One region of the Streptomyces sp. NBC_00038 genome, then DNA from elsewhere that is predicted to be linked to it. Evidence: riboswitches for the same ligand, from Rfam matches in the RefSeq annotation. Region 1 holds a riboswitch; each other region holds the start of a gene.

Region 1 (4,744 bases):
GGCGTCACGTCACCGAATCTCGGGGTGCCTGTGCTGCTGATGGTGGCGGGCATCATCGGCGGTCCGGCCGTGGAGTGGAGCAGCAGGCTGGCGGCGCGCGGGCCCGCCAGACGCTACGGGCTCGAAGCGGAACGGCGGCTGCGGGAGGCCGCCGCCGGGTGCGGAAGGGCACGCGTACTCGATCCGGTGGCGGCGGAACTGCTGCGGTACCGGGAGGTTCGGGAGCAGTACGTACGGGTCACGGGGGCGACGTCTGCCTCCGTCGGCTGAACCGAGACCCACTGAACCCAGACCCGCTGAACCGACACCCGCGGAAGCGGCACCCGCTGAAACGCTGAACCGGTACCACCCCGTCGGGTGACGCGATTGTCCACAACCGGCCGGTGGCACACAGCGCTCAGCGGGCCCGGCCCGGCGAAGGCAGTCTGAACTCGCGGCGATCGCAGCGCATGCGGTCGCCGCGAGAGGCGCGAGAGGCGCGAGAGGCGCCACGGACGCATTCGTACGGAGAGGGGTTCGGGATGAACGAGACGATGGTGTGCGCGGTGGGCAACGTGGCGACGCCACCGGTGTACCGGGAGCTGGCCAACGGGGCGTCGGCGAGGTTCCGGCTGGCGGTGACGGCGCGGTACTGGGACCGCGAGAAGAGCGCGTGGACGGACGGACACACCAACTTCTTCACGGTGTGGGCCAATCGAGCGCTCGCCACGAACGTGGGGGCATCGGTGTCGGTGGGCGATCCCGTCATGGTGCAGGGCAGGTTGAAGGTGCGCACCGAGCAGCGCGACGGCCAGAGCTGGACGTCGGCGGACATCGACGCGGTGGCGATCGGCCACGACCTCTCGCGGGGCACGTCGGCGTTCCGACGTGCCTCCAAGGGGGACACCGCATCGACTCCGAGCCCTCAGCCGGAGCCCAGTTGGGAAACGGAGCCACAGACTCAGCCCGAGCCGGCCGGAGTGACGTGATGTCGGAGTCGGAAGCGACCTGACCGAACTGCGGCTTATCGACAAGTACCTTCCGGGCAACCTTCGTGGATTTGTCGATAAGCGCAGCTCACAGGCGTGTTGAGCGATAACGATTCCGAGTCGGATCGGTTATCGGATGACATGACTGGGGAGCGTGGTGCGCCGCGTCCTTAGGATGCCGGACATAGCTCATGGATCACGGGGCTTCTGATTCTGCTGGCTGGACCGTCCCCCCATGTCAACGGGTCCTGCTCGAAGTCAACGGGTCCTGCTCGAAGGGAATTCTGTGCTTTCTTCGTTCTCTGCGTTGTCCGCGCGCAGGCGAGGGGCCGCGCGCCTCGCCGCCGCGGCGTTGGTGTCGGGGCTCGTCGCCGCGGGGGCGATGGCCGCCGCCGGTACGGCCGTCGCCGACGAGACGCCGCAGAACCAGGGTGGCGCGACCGCCACCATAGGCGGCCTGAAGACCTACGGAACCGCCGTGATTCACGACGAGACCGGCGAGGACCAGCAGGTGTCCGCGGGCCTGTTCGAGATGTCCGTCGACAACGGCGGCACTCTGCAGACCTACTGCGTCGACCTCCACAACCCGACACAGAAGGACGCCAAGTACCAGGAGACCTCCTGGAGCGGCACCTCGCTGAACGGCAACGCGGACGCGGGCAAGATCCGCTGGATCCTGCAGAACTCCTATCCGCAGGTCAACAACCTCGTGGCACTGGCCGAGAAGGCCGGAGCGGCCGGTCTCACCGAGCAGGACGCGGCGGCCGGCACCCAGGTGGCCATCTGGCGGTACTCGGACGGCGCCGACGTGGACGCGGTGGACCCGCAGGCGGAGAAGCTCGCGGACTACCTGGAGAAGAGCGCGCAGAACCTGGCGGAGCCCGCGGCCTCACTGACCCTCGACCGGCCCGCGGTCTCCGGCCACGCCGCCGAGAAGCTCGGCCCGGTCACGGTGCACACCAACGCGGAGAGCGTGACGGTGATACCGCCCGCGGACGCGGCCACCAGCGGGGTGAAGATCGTGGACGCGGACGGCAAGGAGGTCACCTCCGCGGCCGACGGCAGCCAGATCTACTTCGACGTGCCCGAGGACAGCCCGGACGGTTCGGCCGCGCTGACCGTGCAGGCGTCGACGACCGTGCCCGTCGGCCGGGCCTTCGCCTCGGAGACCCGCAGCCAGACCCAGATACTCGCCGGCTCCAGCGAGTCGACGGTCTCCGCGACGGCGACCGCCACCTGGGCCGCGGAAGGCGCGATACCCGCGCTGTCCGCCGAGAAGAACTGCGCCAGGGGCGGCGTCGACATCACGGCTGCCAACGCGGGCGACGAGGCGTTCACCTTCGAGCTGGCGGGGATCGAGCACACCATCCCGGCAGGCGAGTCCCGGATGGTGACGGTGACGCTCCAGGAGGACCAGGCGTACGACTTCACGGCCACCGGCGCGAACGGCTTCGAGAAGCGGTTCACCGGCATGCTCGACTGCGAGACGCAGGGCAGCACGAGCGACGTCACGACCCAGACGGCCGGTGAGCCCAGCCCCGCCACGTCGGTGGAAACCTTCAGCGACGGCACCGACCTCGCCGAGACCGGCAGCTCCAGCGCCACCCCGATCATCGGGGGCGTGGCGATCGCCCTCGTCGTGATCGGCGGCGCCGCGCTGGTCTTCGTCAACAAGAAGAACGCACCGGAGCAGCACTGAGCGACACAGCACCTTGGCAACTCAACAGTGAGTGACCGCAGCACGGTGACTTCCTGAGCCCGCGGCCCCGGCCTGCCCCCCAGGCGCCCGGGGCCGCACCCTTTCCAGGAAAGACGGCGCCCCCCAAGGCCCCACAGCCCTACGACCCCAAAGCCCAAGAACCCCTCAACCCTCGTCGGACGCGCAGTGCTCCAGGAGTTCGGCGGTCGGGCCGTCGGTCACCCGGTAGCGCACGACCCGCCCATCCTTGTCACCCTCGACCACCCCAGCGGTACGGAGCAGACGCAGGGCCTGGGACACCGCGGGGTCGTTCATGCCGGTCGCGACGGCGAGGTCGGAGACGGCGAGGGGGCCGGCTCGGTGCAGGGCAAGAAGCAGGGCGAGGCGACGCGGGTCCGCGAGGAGGGAGAAGCGGTCGGCCCAGGCGCGTACATGCCCTGGTTCACCGATGGCGGCGACGGCGTCGCAGACCCGGTGGCCGTCGATGGTCCGGCGATCGGCTCGCTCGGCGGGGACGAGGTGCATGAGGGTCATCCTCGCAGGCACCGCTATGTGATCTTCAATACCTGCGCACCTGTGCAGCTTTGCAGGGGAGACCGGCCACCCCTACGGTTGGTGGGCCGTGGTGTTCGGGAAGACCGGTGACGGCCTCTTCGTCCTCGAAGAGGCCCAGGCCGGAGCGGCCCTCGCCACTGTGATCGGGCCTCGGACCAGGTCCGTACGCGGCGTACTCGTGTACGGACCGGACGGCTTGAGGCGCCCCGTCCCACTTCGGCCACTGGTCGCCTCCCGGCGGCCGGGAAGGCGGGACGGTGCGGACCCCCGTCAGCCAGGAGACCGGCCACGGCATCTCACGAAGTGATCCACGAGGTGCTGGAGCGTGACCCCATGACCCTGCCCACGCAGTCGTCCCCACCCGCCGCCGGATTCCGCTGGCGACGCGAGGACACCGTGCGCACGGCCGTACTTCTGGCAGTGATCGCGGCGCTGCATGTCGTCGCGTTCGGCATCCTGTTCCTGCTCGTGGTGCCGGAGCACTACGAGGTCGGCTCCAAGGCCTTCGGCATCGGCCTGGGCATCACGGCGTACACCCTGGGCATGCGGCATGCCTTCGACGCCGACCACATCGCCGCGATCGACAACACCACCCGAAAGCTGATGGCCGACGGGAAACGGCCGGTGTCGGTGGGCTTCTGGTTCGCGCTGGGGCACTCCAGCGTGGTGGTGCTGCTCGCCGCACTGATCGCCGGAGGCACCCAGTTGGCCGGGCGGATCATGAACGAGGGCTCGAGTACGCACCAGGTGCTCGGGGTGATGGGCACCACGGTCTCCGGGTCGTTCCTCTACCTGATCGCCGCCCTCAACCTCGTCGCGCTCGTCGGCATCCTGCGGGTCTTCAGGGCGATGCGGGCCGGTACGTACGACGAGGCCAAGCTCGAACAGCACCTGGATTCCCGGGGGTTCATGAACCGGATCCTCGGCCGCTTCACCAAGTCCATCACGCGGCCGGGGCAGATGTACCCGCTGGGCTTCCTGTTCGGCCTCGGCTTCGACACCGCCACCGAGGTCACGCTGATGGTGATGGCGGGCAGCGGCGCGGCGGCCGGCCTGCCCTGGTACGCGATCCTGTGCCTGCCGCTGCTGTTCGCGGCGGGGATGAGCCTGTTCGACACGCTGGACGGCACGTTCATGAACTTCGCCTACCAGTGGGCCTTCTCCAACCCGGTGCGCAAGGTGTTCTACAACCTCACCATCACCGGCCTGTCCATCGCGGTGGCCTTCTTCATCGGCACCATCGAGCTGGTGAGCGTCCTGCACGAGAAGCTCGACCTGACCGACTCGGTCACCGGCTGGATCGCGGGGCTCGACCTGGGCAACGTCGGGTACATCATCGTCGGCCTGTTCGTGGCCGTCTGGGCCGCGGCCGTGGCGTACTGGCGGCTGGCCAAGGTGGAACAGCGATGGGCGGTCCGCCCCGCCGAGGGGAGTTGAGACCGGCGGGGCGGCAGCCGCTCACGGACCAGGAGCGGACCAGGTGGGAACTGGAAGCGGACTAGGAGCGGGCACTGCGGGCTCG
Region 2 (4,744 bases), 4.0 Mb from region 1:
TGCGGGAGTCGCTCGCCGAGGAGGGCCGTGAGGACATCATGATCGTGGTCGGCGGGGTGATTCCGCCGCAGGACGTGCCCACGCTCCTGGAGATGGGTGCGGCTGCCGTCTTCCCGCCCGGGACGGTGATCCCGGACGCGGCGTACGACCTGGTTCAGCGGCTGGCCACCGACCTCGGGCACACCCCGTGATCGATGTCGACACCTATGTGAAGGGCGTGCTCGACGGGAAGCGGGCGCTGGTGGCACGCGCCATCACGCTCGTCGAGTCGACGAATCCCCAACACCGGGCCATGGCGCAGGAGTTGCTGACCGAGCTGCTGCCGCACAGCGGGAAGGCGCGGCGGATCGGCATCAGCGGGGTGCCCGGCGTGGGCAAGTCGACGTTCATCGACGCGCTCGGCACCCTGCTCACCGGGCTCGGCCACCGGGTCGCGGTGCTGGCCGTCGACCCCTCGTCGAGCCGTACGGGCGGTTCGATCCTGGGCGACAAGACCCGGATGGAGCGCCTCGCCGTGGATCCCGCGGCCTTCGTGCGGCCCTCCCCCACCGCCGGCACCCTGGGCGGCGTCGCCAAGGCCACGCGCGAGTCGATCGTGGTGATGGAGGCGGCGGGCTACGACGTCGTGCTGGTGGAGACGGTCGGCGTCGGCCAGTCCGAGACAGCGGTCGCCAACATGGTCGACTCCTTCCTGCTGCTGACCCTCGCCCGCACCGGAGACCAGTTGCAGGGCATCAAGAAGGGCGTCCTGGAACTGGCCGACGTGATCGCCGTGAACAAGGCGGACGGCCCGCACGAGCGTGACGCGCGCGCCGCGGCTCGCGAACTGGCCGGAGCCCTGCGGCTCATGCACTCCGCCGAAGCGGCATGGACCCCGCCCGTACTGACGTGCAGCGCCCGCGAGTCGACGGGCCTGGACACCGTCTGGGAGCGCCTCGACCAGCACCGCACGCTCCTCGACTCGACCGGCCGGCTCGCCGCCAAGCGCCGCGACCAGCAGGTCGACTGGACCTGGACGATGGTGCGCGACGAGCTGCTTCGCCGGCTGAACGGCGATCCGGCCGTACGCGCCCTCGCGCCCGCCCTCGAACAGCGGGTCCGCGCCGGGGAGTTGACGGCCACACTCGCCGCCGAACGCATCCTGGGGGCCTTCGGGGGCGAGACGGGCTGAGCTAGGCTGACCGGTGCAGCTGGTTCGCCCCGTCCGCCAGGCGGGATGCGTCGCAAGAGGGAACCCGGTGGGAATCCGGGACTGCCCCGCAGCGGTGAGTGGGAACGACCGCCGTCATACGCACTGGAGCCGAGAGGTTCTGGGAAGCGACGGTCAGTAGGTGTCCGCCGTACGGAGAACGTACGGAGTACGCGCCCGCGAGTCCGAAGACCTGCCCGCTGCCCGCGCGCGACCGATCGTGCGCGGACATCCCGGTGACCTCGTGGGCGGGTCGGCGTACATACCAGGCAGACGACCGCGCCTCGCCGCTCGAGAGTCGTTCCGTCCGGTTCGTCACCCCTTCGCGCTCTCGTCCCGTCCCGGGATCTCAGGGAGACATCTCGCGAAGGAGATTTCCGTGACAACGAAGTCCGCAGCCGCGGCAGTACGGGCCACCGTGCACGGCTACCCCCGTCAGGGCCAGGGCCGGGAGCTCAAGAAGGCGATCGAGGGCTACTGGAAGGGCCGCGTCGACGCCGACGCCCTCCGGGCCACCGCCGCCGAACTGCGCCGGGCCAACTGGCGCCAGCTGGCCGGGGCCGGCATCCACGAGGTGCCGACCGGCGACTTCTCGTACTACGACCACGTCCTGGACACCACCGTCATGGTCGGCGCGATCCCCGAACGCCACCGGGCCGCCGTCGAGTCCGACGTGCTGGACGGCTACTTCGCGATGGCGCGCGGCACACAGGATGTGGCGCCCCTGGAGATGACGAAGTGGTTCGACACCAACTACCACTACCTCGTACCGGAGTTGGGCCCGAACACCGTCTTCGCCACCGACTCCACCAAGCAGGTCACCGAGTTCGGCGAAGCTCTCGCACTCGGCCTCACCGCCCGCCCGGTCCTCGTCGGCCCCGTCACCTACCTCCTGCTCGCCAAGCCCGCGCCCGGCGTGGCCCCGGACTTCGACCCGCTGACCCTCCTCGACCGGCTGCTGCCCGTGTACGCCGAGGTCCTCGGGGACCTGCGAGCCGCGGGCGCCGAGTGGGTGCAGCTCGACGAACCGGCCCTCGTCCAGGACCGCACGCCCGCCGAGCTGAACGCCGCCGCGCGCGCCTATCGTGAGCTGGGCGGGCTCACCGACCGTCCGAAGCTGCTGGTCGCCTCGTACTTCGGCCGGCTCGGCGACGCGCTGCCGGTGCTGGCCAAGGCTCCTGTCAACGGTCTCGCCCTGGACTTCACCGACGACGCCGCCGCCAACCTGGACGCCCTGGCCGCGGTGGGCGGACTGCCCGGCAAGCGCCTGGTCGCGGGTGTGGTCAACGGCCGCAACATCTGGGTGAACGACCTGTCGGCCTCCCTCGCCACGCTCGGCACCCTGCTCGGGCTGGCCGGTCAGGTCGACGTGGCCGCCTCCTGCTCGCTGCTCCACGTCCCGCTCGACGCCGCCGTCGAACGCGACATCGAGCCGCAGATCCTGCGCTGGCTCGCCTTCGCCCGCCAGAAGACCGCCGAGATCGTCACCCTCGCCAAGGGCCTCGCCCGTGGGACCGAGACCATCGCGGCCGAACTGGCCGCCAACCGGGCCGACCTGGCCTCCCGCGCCGGCTCGGCGCTGACCCGCGACCCCGCGGTACGGGCCCGCACCGCCGCCGTCACGGACGCCGACGCCCGCCGCTCCCAGCCGTACGCCGAGCGGGCCGCCGCCCAGCGCGCCCACCTCGGTCTGCCGCTGCTGCCGACCACCACCATCGGCTCCTTCCCGCAGACCGCCGAACTGCGCGTCGCGCGGGCCGACCTGCGCGCGGGGCGGATCGACGGCGCCGGGTACGAGGAGCGCATCAGGGCCGAGATCGGCGAGGTGATCTCCTTCCAGGAGAAGACCGGTCTTGACGTCCTGGTGCACGGTGAGCCCGAACGCAACGACATGGTCCAGTACTTCGCCGAACAGCTGACGGGGTACCTCGCCACCCAGCACGGCTGGGTCCAGTCGTACGGCACCCGTTACGTCCGCCCGCCGATCCTGGCCGGCGACATCTCCCGCCCCGAGCCGATGACGGTGCGCTGGACGACGTACGCCCAGTCCCTCACCGACCGCCCGGTCAAGGGCATGCTCACCGGACCGGTCACCATGCTCGCCTGGTCCTTCGTCCGCGACGACCAGCCGCTCGGCGACACCGCCCGCCAGGTCGCCCTCGCCCTGCGCGACGAGGTCGAGGAGCTGGAAGCGGCGGGGACTTCGGTCATCCAGGTCGACGAGCCCGCCCTGCGCGAGACGCTGCCAATGCGGGCCGTGGACCGTCCCGCGTACCTGGCCTGGGCCACCGAGGCGTTCCGGCTCACCGTCGGCGGCGTACGCCCGGACACCCAGATCCACACCCACATGTGCTACGCCGAGTTCGGCGACATCGTCCAGGCCATCGACGACCTCGACGCCGACGTCATCAGCCTGGAGGCCGCCCGCTCCCACATGCAGGTCGCCCGCGAGCTGGCCGGGCACGGCTATCCGCGCGAGGCGGGGCCCGGCGTGTACGACATCCACTCCCCCCCGCGTGCCGAGCACCGACGAGGCGGCCGCCCTGCTGCGCAAGGGACTTGAGGCCATCCCCGCCGAACGGCTGTGGGTCAACCCCGACTGCGGCCTGAAGACCCGCGGCTGGCCCGAGACCCGCGCGTCCCTGGAGAACCTGGTCGCGGCGGCCCGGACGGTCCGCACGGAGCTCGCGGGATCCTGATCCGACCGGCCGGCCGAGAGGGCAAGCCCCGGCTCCCTCTCGGCCGGCCCCTTCTCAAGGTCCCGTACGAGTTCCTCTTCATGCGGTACGTCAATGCGGAACGGGCGCTGCCTTCGCGGGTGCGGCCTCAACAGCTCGCGGAGTCAGCAGCCGCTGCGCCAACTCGCCGAAGATCAGGCCGAATCCGGTCCACAGAGTGAGCTGGATGGCGAGGGCCGAGGTGCGGAACCGCCACAACAGGGTGGCCGGGAAATCCTGCGGGACCTCGTTGACGGCCGGCAGGAACGCGTACGCGAGACCGATCACCAGGACGAAGAAGGCGACCGCGGCGACGGTGGCATACCACGTGCCCCACCTGGGTGCGAGCCGCTTGCCGAGGATCACGGCGGCGACCGCGAGGAGCACGCTGAGCAGCATCATCAGGAAGTAGAGGGTCGTGCGCTTCCCGATGGTGTCGGGGTCGCCGACGGACGGCGGGTTGGCCGGGTACTTCAGGAACGGTACGACGTACACGGCGAGCAGGGCGGCACCCGAGAGCAGCAGTGCCGTGGCGCGCGGGGTGAAGCGGCCGACGCGGCCGAGGGCGAAGCAGTAGGCGAGGGCGGCGATGCCGCCGAAGGCGACGCCGTAGATCAGGACGCCGGTGGCGAGGCCGCCGGTGGACTGGAGGCTGCGGCTGACGATCTCGACCTCGTGCTCGTGCGCCGAGGCGTGGGCTTCTTCGAAGCCGATGGCGTCGTCGACGCTGGGCTCGCCCAGGAAGTAGGCCACGAGAAGGGCGAGCACGCCGGCGCCCAGGCCGGCGAGCATGCCCCGCACGAGGAGGTTCCTGACGGTTGCGGAGTTCATTGGTGCG
Region 3 (4,744 bases), 1.3 Mb from region 1:
GTACAACGACATTTTGGGGCCGGGTTTCGGCCAGTACCTCGGATACGAAAGCGCCGCCGCGTCGATCCGTACGTACAACCCGATCGTGGTACCAGGTTTTCTGCAGACCGATGAATACGCGATGGCGCTACTCGCGCCGCGGGTGGACGAGGAGCGAGCCCGGCGCATCGTGGAGCTGCGTACCGCGCGGCAGGAACGCACGATGGAAGGCGAGGATCCGCCGTGGACCTTCTTCGTCGTCGACGAGGCCGCACTGCACCGGCAGGTCGGCGGACCGCGTGTGCAGCGTGCCCAGTTGCAGCACCTGATCGACGTCTCGAAGCGCCCCAAGGTGTCCCTCCAGGTGCTCCCCTTCACCTCGGGCGCCCACTACTCCACCCTGGAGAGCTTCATCCTGCTCGGCTTCATGGATGACGACGACCTCCTCTATCTGGAGGCCCAGGGGAACAAGTCGACCCGTGACGAGCACGAACTGATCGTGCGCCACCAGGAGTGTTTCGAGTATCTCCGCGAGATCGCCTTGGGCGGAGAGCAGGCCACGGACCTGATCAGCCGGATCAGGGACGGTATCGACAGCAGCTGACCTCCGGGGCCCCAGGAGCCCGGGAGAAGCAAGGAGGCCTTGTATGCTGCCAGCCGCGTGGAATGAGTGGTGGCGGGAGGTCTTCACTGCCATCGGGCGGGCACCCTGGCGTACTGGCGGTGCGGATGGTACCCAAGGGACCGCTGAGCCCACCACCGGTGCCGGTCATCCGTCCGACGACGGCGGCGGACGAGGAGGTGAAGGCGGCGACTCCGATGCCGACGACACCCCCTCCGCCGACTCGGCGCTGTGGCAGACCCCCGTCGCCGACCTCTCCTACAACCAGCTCGTCCGTGACGCAATGGCAGACCAGGGTCGTACGGACCGGATGGACACCCTGGAACGTCATCTCACGGACGATCACCTCCGAGTCTTCATCACGAAGATCCTTTACTGCACCGGTTGCATCCTGGTCCTGGTGGTGGGCCTCGCCGGGCTGCTCGCCGTCATGGCCGCCTGCCGGCTGACCAACCCGTGGCTGATGGGCACCGCGACCGGGGTCGTCATGACCCCGGTGGTCGCCTTGAGCCGTCAGCTGACCAAGCTGATAGCGCAGGCCGGGACGACGGAACCCACGCTCAGCGACGACCGCCGGGCCGTGATCCCCGCTCAGCGGCCCGAGCTGCCGGCGGACAGGCAGTCGGCGGACGGTCCTTCCTGAACTCCGCGAAACCCCACCACAGGCCGGAGGCGACAGCAGCCGCCGCGGCCACCGCCACCCAGGTAGCCAGCCGCGCGGCCAAGCCGTCCACCAGCAGTGAGGCGGCCGCTCCGGTCAAGGCGGCCGCGGCGCCGAGCACCGCGCACATCAGCACGGTCCCCAGCGACGTGGAGGCCTTCCACGCTCCCCCGCGCAGGCCGTTGGCCACGTGCCGGATCTCGGTCAAATGATGATCAGTCATATGTCTCCCCCTCAGCCTTCGGATCCCCCTGGGCCGACGAGACGGTCCGAGTCGGCGAAAGCCGTCACAAACGCCTGCCAGTGCCAGCCGGGGAAGGCGATATACGACTCGAACGGTTTCCCCGAGTCACGGATGATCACCGCGCCCCCGACGAACGCCACCTCGACGCACTGGCCATCGGCTCCGCTGTAGCTGCTCTTGCGCCAGGTGAACCCGCTTGAGTCTTCATTGCGCACGCCTACCTCCTGCTGCCCGAGAGCCGGCGTCCCCCGATGCGCGTCCATCTCTGTCCCCCATGTCGAGCCACGATAGCGCCGTGATCTTGGTCGGCACAGAGGGCCACCGTGAGCCGCCCCACCACGCCACAACGCGGAAGCAACCACCCTCGAACCGCTCCCCGATTGTCACATTCCAGTCTATGAAAGCTCTTTTTGTCGGCCTAGGGGAAAACCGACCCTGTGTGGGTCTCAGCACACTCCTTCGCCCCAGGTCAACAGCAAGTTGACGGGTCTTCCAACCCCATGGTGGACTGCCGGAGCCAAGTACGGCGGCAAGAGAGGAAGCCGGTGCGAATCCGGCGCGGTCCCGCCACTGTCACCGGGGAAGACATCCCCGGAAGCCAGGAACTCTCACCGTCGGTCTCTTCGAACCAGGGCGCGGACACCCTGAGTGAGGACATATCGCCATGCGCGGCTGCCCAAGTGCCATGCGAACAACGGTTGTGCCCGACCTGACGGTCGGCTGAACCGGTGCGTGCCGATCGCGTCTTCGCGTACGGCGCCGCCGCCGGCCTTCTCGGTGACCTGCTGCTCGGCGATCCCCGCCGGGGCCATCCGGTCGCCGCGTTCGGACGCGCCGCGGGAGCCGTCGAGCGGGTGCTGTGGCGGGACCACCGAGGGTGGGGCGCACTGCACACGGCCGTGTGCGCGGGCGGCGCCACCGGGCTCGCGGCGCTCGCGAGTCGTTCCGTACGTGGATCCCGTACCGCCTCCATCGCACTGACCGCCGCCGCCACTTGGGCCGTCGTCGGGGGGACCTCGCTGGGCCGGGAGGCCCGCGCGATCGGCGGCGCGCTCGAAGCCGGCGATGTCGAGGGGGCCCGGGAGCGGCTGCCGCATCTGTGCGGGCGGGATCCGCAGTCGCTCGACGCGGACGGGATCGCCCGGGCCGTCGTCGAGTCCGTCGCCGAGAACACCTCCGACGCCGTGGTGGGGGCTCTTGTGTGGGGCGCGGTGGCCGGCGTTCCCGGGCTCGTCGGGTTCCGCGCCGTCAACACGCTCGACGCGATGGTCGGGCACAAGTCCGCCAAGTACCGGCGCTACGGCTGGGCTTCCGCGCGGCTCGACGATGTCGCGGGCTGGCCGGGCGCGAGGCTCACCGCCGCTCTCGCGGCCGCCGCCGGAGACGACCCGCGGGGCGCCGCGCGCGCCTGGCGGGTGGACGCCTGCAAGCATCCGAGCCCCAACGCCGGGCCCGTGGAGGCTTCGTTCGCGGGGGCGCTCGGTGTGCGGCTCGGCGGGACCCTCGCCTACGGGGGAAGGGTCGAGCACCGGCCGGTACTGAACGGGAAGGGCCGCGCCGTCGCGGTCGGGGACATCGAGCGGGCCGTACGGCTGTCGCGGCGCGTCAGCTGGCTCGCGCTGGGTGTGTGTGTCGCCGGGCGGCTGCTGAGGCCCCGGGGAGGGAACTCATGAGCGGCGGCGGGCTGCTGATCGCCGGAACCACCTCCGACGCGGGCAAGAGCGTCGTGACCGCCGGGATCTGCCGGTGGCTGGTGCGCCAGGGCGTCAAGGTCGCGCCCTTCAAGGCGCAGAACATGTCGCTCAATTCCTTCGTGACGCGTGAGGGCGCCGAGATCGGGCGGGCGCAGGCCATGCAGGCGCAGGCCGCTCGTGTGGAGCCGACCGCGCTGATGAATCCCGTGCTGCTGAAGCCGGGGAGCGACCGGAGCAGTCAGGTCGTGCTCATGGGGAAGCCCGTGGGTGAGATGAGTGCGCGCGGCTACCACGGAGGGCGGCAGGAAGCGCTGCTCGGGACCGTGCTGGAGTGCCTCGCCGAGTTGCGGGGCACGTATGACGCGGTGATCTGCGAGGGGGCGGGGAGTCCGGCCGAGATCAATCTGCGGCGGACGGACATCGTGAACATGGGGATCGCGCGCAACGCGCGGCTGCCCGTGCTCGTCGTCGGTGACATCGACCGCGGGGGCGTCTTCGCGTCGTTCTTCGGGACGGTCGCGCTGCTCTCGCGCGAGGACCAGGAGCTGGTCGCCGGGTTCCTCGTGAACAAGTTCCGCGGGGATGTCTCCCTCCTGGAGCCGGGGCTCGACATGCTCCACGGGCTCACCGGGCGGCCCTCGTACGGCGTGCTGCCCTTCCAGCACGGCCTCGGGATCGACGAGGAGGACGGGCTGCGGGTTTCGATGCGGGGCACGGTCCGGGAGTCGGTGGTGGCCGACCCCGTCGGCCAGGACATCCTGCGGGTCGCCGTCTGCGCCGTCCCCCTGATGTCCAACTTCACGGACGTGGACGCGCTGGCCGCCGAGCCGGGTGTCGTCGTGCGTTTCGTGGACCGGGCCGAGGAGTTGGCCGACGCGGACCTCGTCGTCGTACCGGGGACCCGGGGGACGGTGAAGGCGCTGGAGTGGCTTCGGGAGCGCGGGCTCGCGGACGCGATCGCGCGACGGGCCGCCGAGGGGCGGCCCGTGCTCGGTATCTGCGGCGGCTTCCAGCTCCTCGGCGAGCACATCGAGGACGAGGTCGAGTCGCGGGCAGGTCATGTCGACGGGCTCGGGCTGCTGCCCGTACGGGTGCGGTTCGCGCGGGAGAAGACGCTCACGCGGCCCGTGGGCGAAGCCCTCGGCGAGCCCGTCGAGGGGTACGAGATCCACCATGGCGTCGCCCAAGTCACCGGCGGAGAGCCCTTCTTGGACGGGTGCCGGGTCGGTGAGGTCTGGGGCACGCACTGGCACGGCTCGCTGGAGTCGGACGAGTTCCGGCGCGCCTTCCTGCGCGAGGTGGCGGCCGCCGCGGGCCGTCGTTTCGTGCCGGCCGCCAGTACGTCGTTCGCGGCGCTGCGCGAGGAGCAGCTGGACCGGCTCGGCGATCTGATCGAGGAACACGCGGATACGGACGCGCTGTGGCGGCTCATCGAGTCCGGCGCGCCGACAGGACTGCCTTTCATTCCACCGGGAGCGCCCGCATGAGCACAGTGTTGTTGTTGTCGACCGCCGACACGGATCTGCTGGCGGCCCGGGCCTCCG

What was found. Region 1 has a riboswitch for cobalamin ahead of OG219_RS17450 (HoxN/HupN/NixA family nickel/cobalt transporter). Riboswitches for the same ligand answer to the same signal wherever they lie in the genome.
Region 2: it holds a riboswitch for cobalamin, as region 1 does, so the genes downstream of both, metE (5-methyltetrahydropteroyltriglutamate--homocysteine S-methyltransferase) here and OG219_RS17450 (HoxN/HupN/NixA family nickel/cobalt transporter) in region 1, are expected to answer to the same signal.
Region 3: it holds a riboswitch for cobalamin, as region 1 does, so the genes downstream of both, OG219_RS11655 (cobalamin biosynthesis protein) here and OG219_RS17450 (HoxN/HupN/NixA family nickel/cobalt transporter) in region 1, are expected to answer to the same signal.

What each region holds. Positions count from the first base shown of each region.
Region 1 is NZ_JAPELQ010000001.1:3,843,198-3,847,941, forward strand. Features, by position in the region: gene OG219_RS17430 (YfjP family GTPase) at 1-270, shown strand, start outside; gene OG219_RS17435 (single-stranded DNA-binding protein) at 522-968, shown strand; gene OG219_RS17440 (TQXA domain-containing protein) at 1,255-2,667, shown strand; gene OG219_RS17445 (helix-turn-helix domain-containing protein) at 2,833-3,192, opposite strand; cobalamin riboswitch at 3,274-3,528, shown strand; gene OG219_RS17450 (HoxN/HupN/NixA family nickel/cobalt transporter) at 3,556-4,659, shown strand; gene OG219_RS17455 (YcnI family protein) at 4,721-4,744, opposite strand, start outside.
Region 2 is NZ_JAPELQ010000001.1:7,862,187-7,866,930, reverse strand. Features, by position in the region: gene scpA (methylmalonyl-CoA mutase) at 1-191, shown strand, start outside; gene meaB (methylmalonyl Co-A mutase-associated GTPase MeaB) at 188-1,171, shown strand; cobalamin riboswitch at 1,175-1,405, shown strand; partial or broken gene metE (5-methyltetrahydropteroyltriglutamate--homocysteine S-methyltransferase) at 1,569-3,888, shown strand; gene OG219_RS35545 (CbtA family protein) at 3,979-4,737, opposite strand.
Region 3 is NZ_JAPELQ010000001.1:2,512,214-2,516,957, forward strand. Features, by position in the region: gene OG219_RS11640 (helix-turn-helix transcriptional regulator) at 1-583, shown strand, start outside; gene OG219_RS11645 (hypothetical protein) at 627-1,244, shown strand; gene OG219_RS11650 (DUF397 domain-containing protein) at 1,497-1,721, opposite strand; cobalamin riboswitch at 1,993-2,135, shown strand; gene OG219_RS11655 (cobalamin biosynthesis protein) at 2,235-3,179, shown strand; gene OG219_RS11660 (cobyric acid synthase) at 3,176-4,687, shown strand; gene cobN (cobaltochelatase subunit CobN) at 4,684-4,744, shown strand, end outside.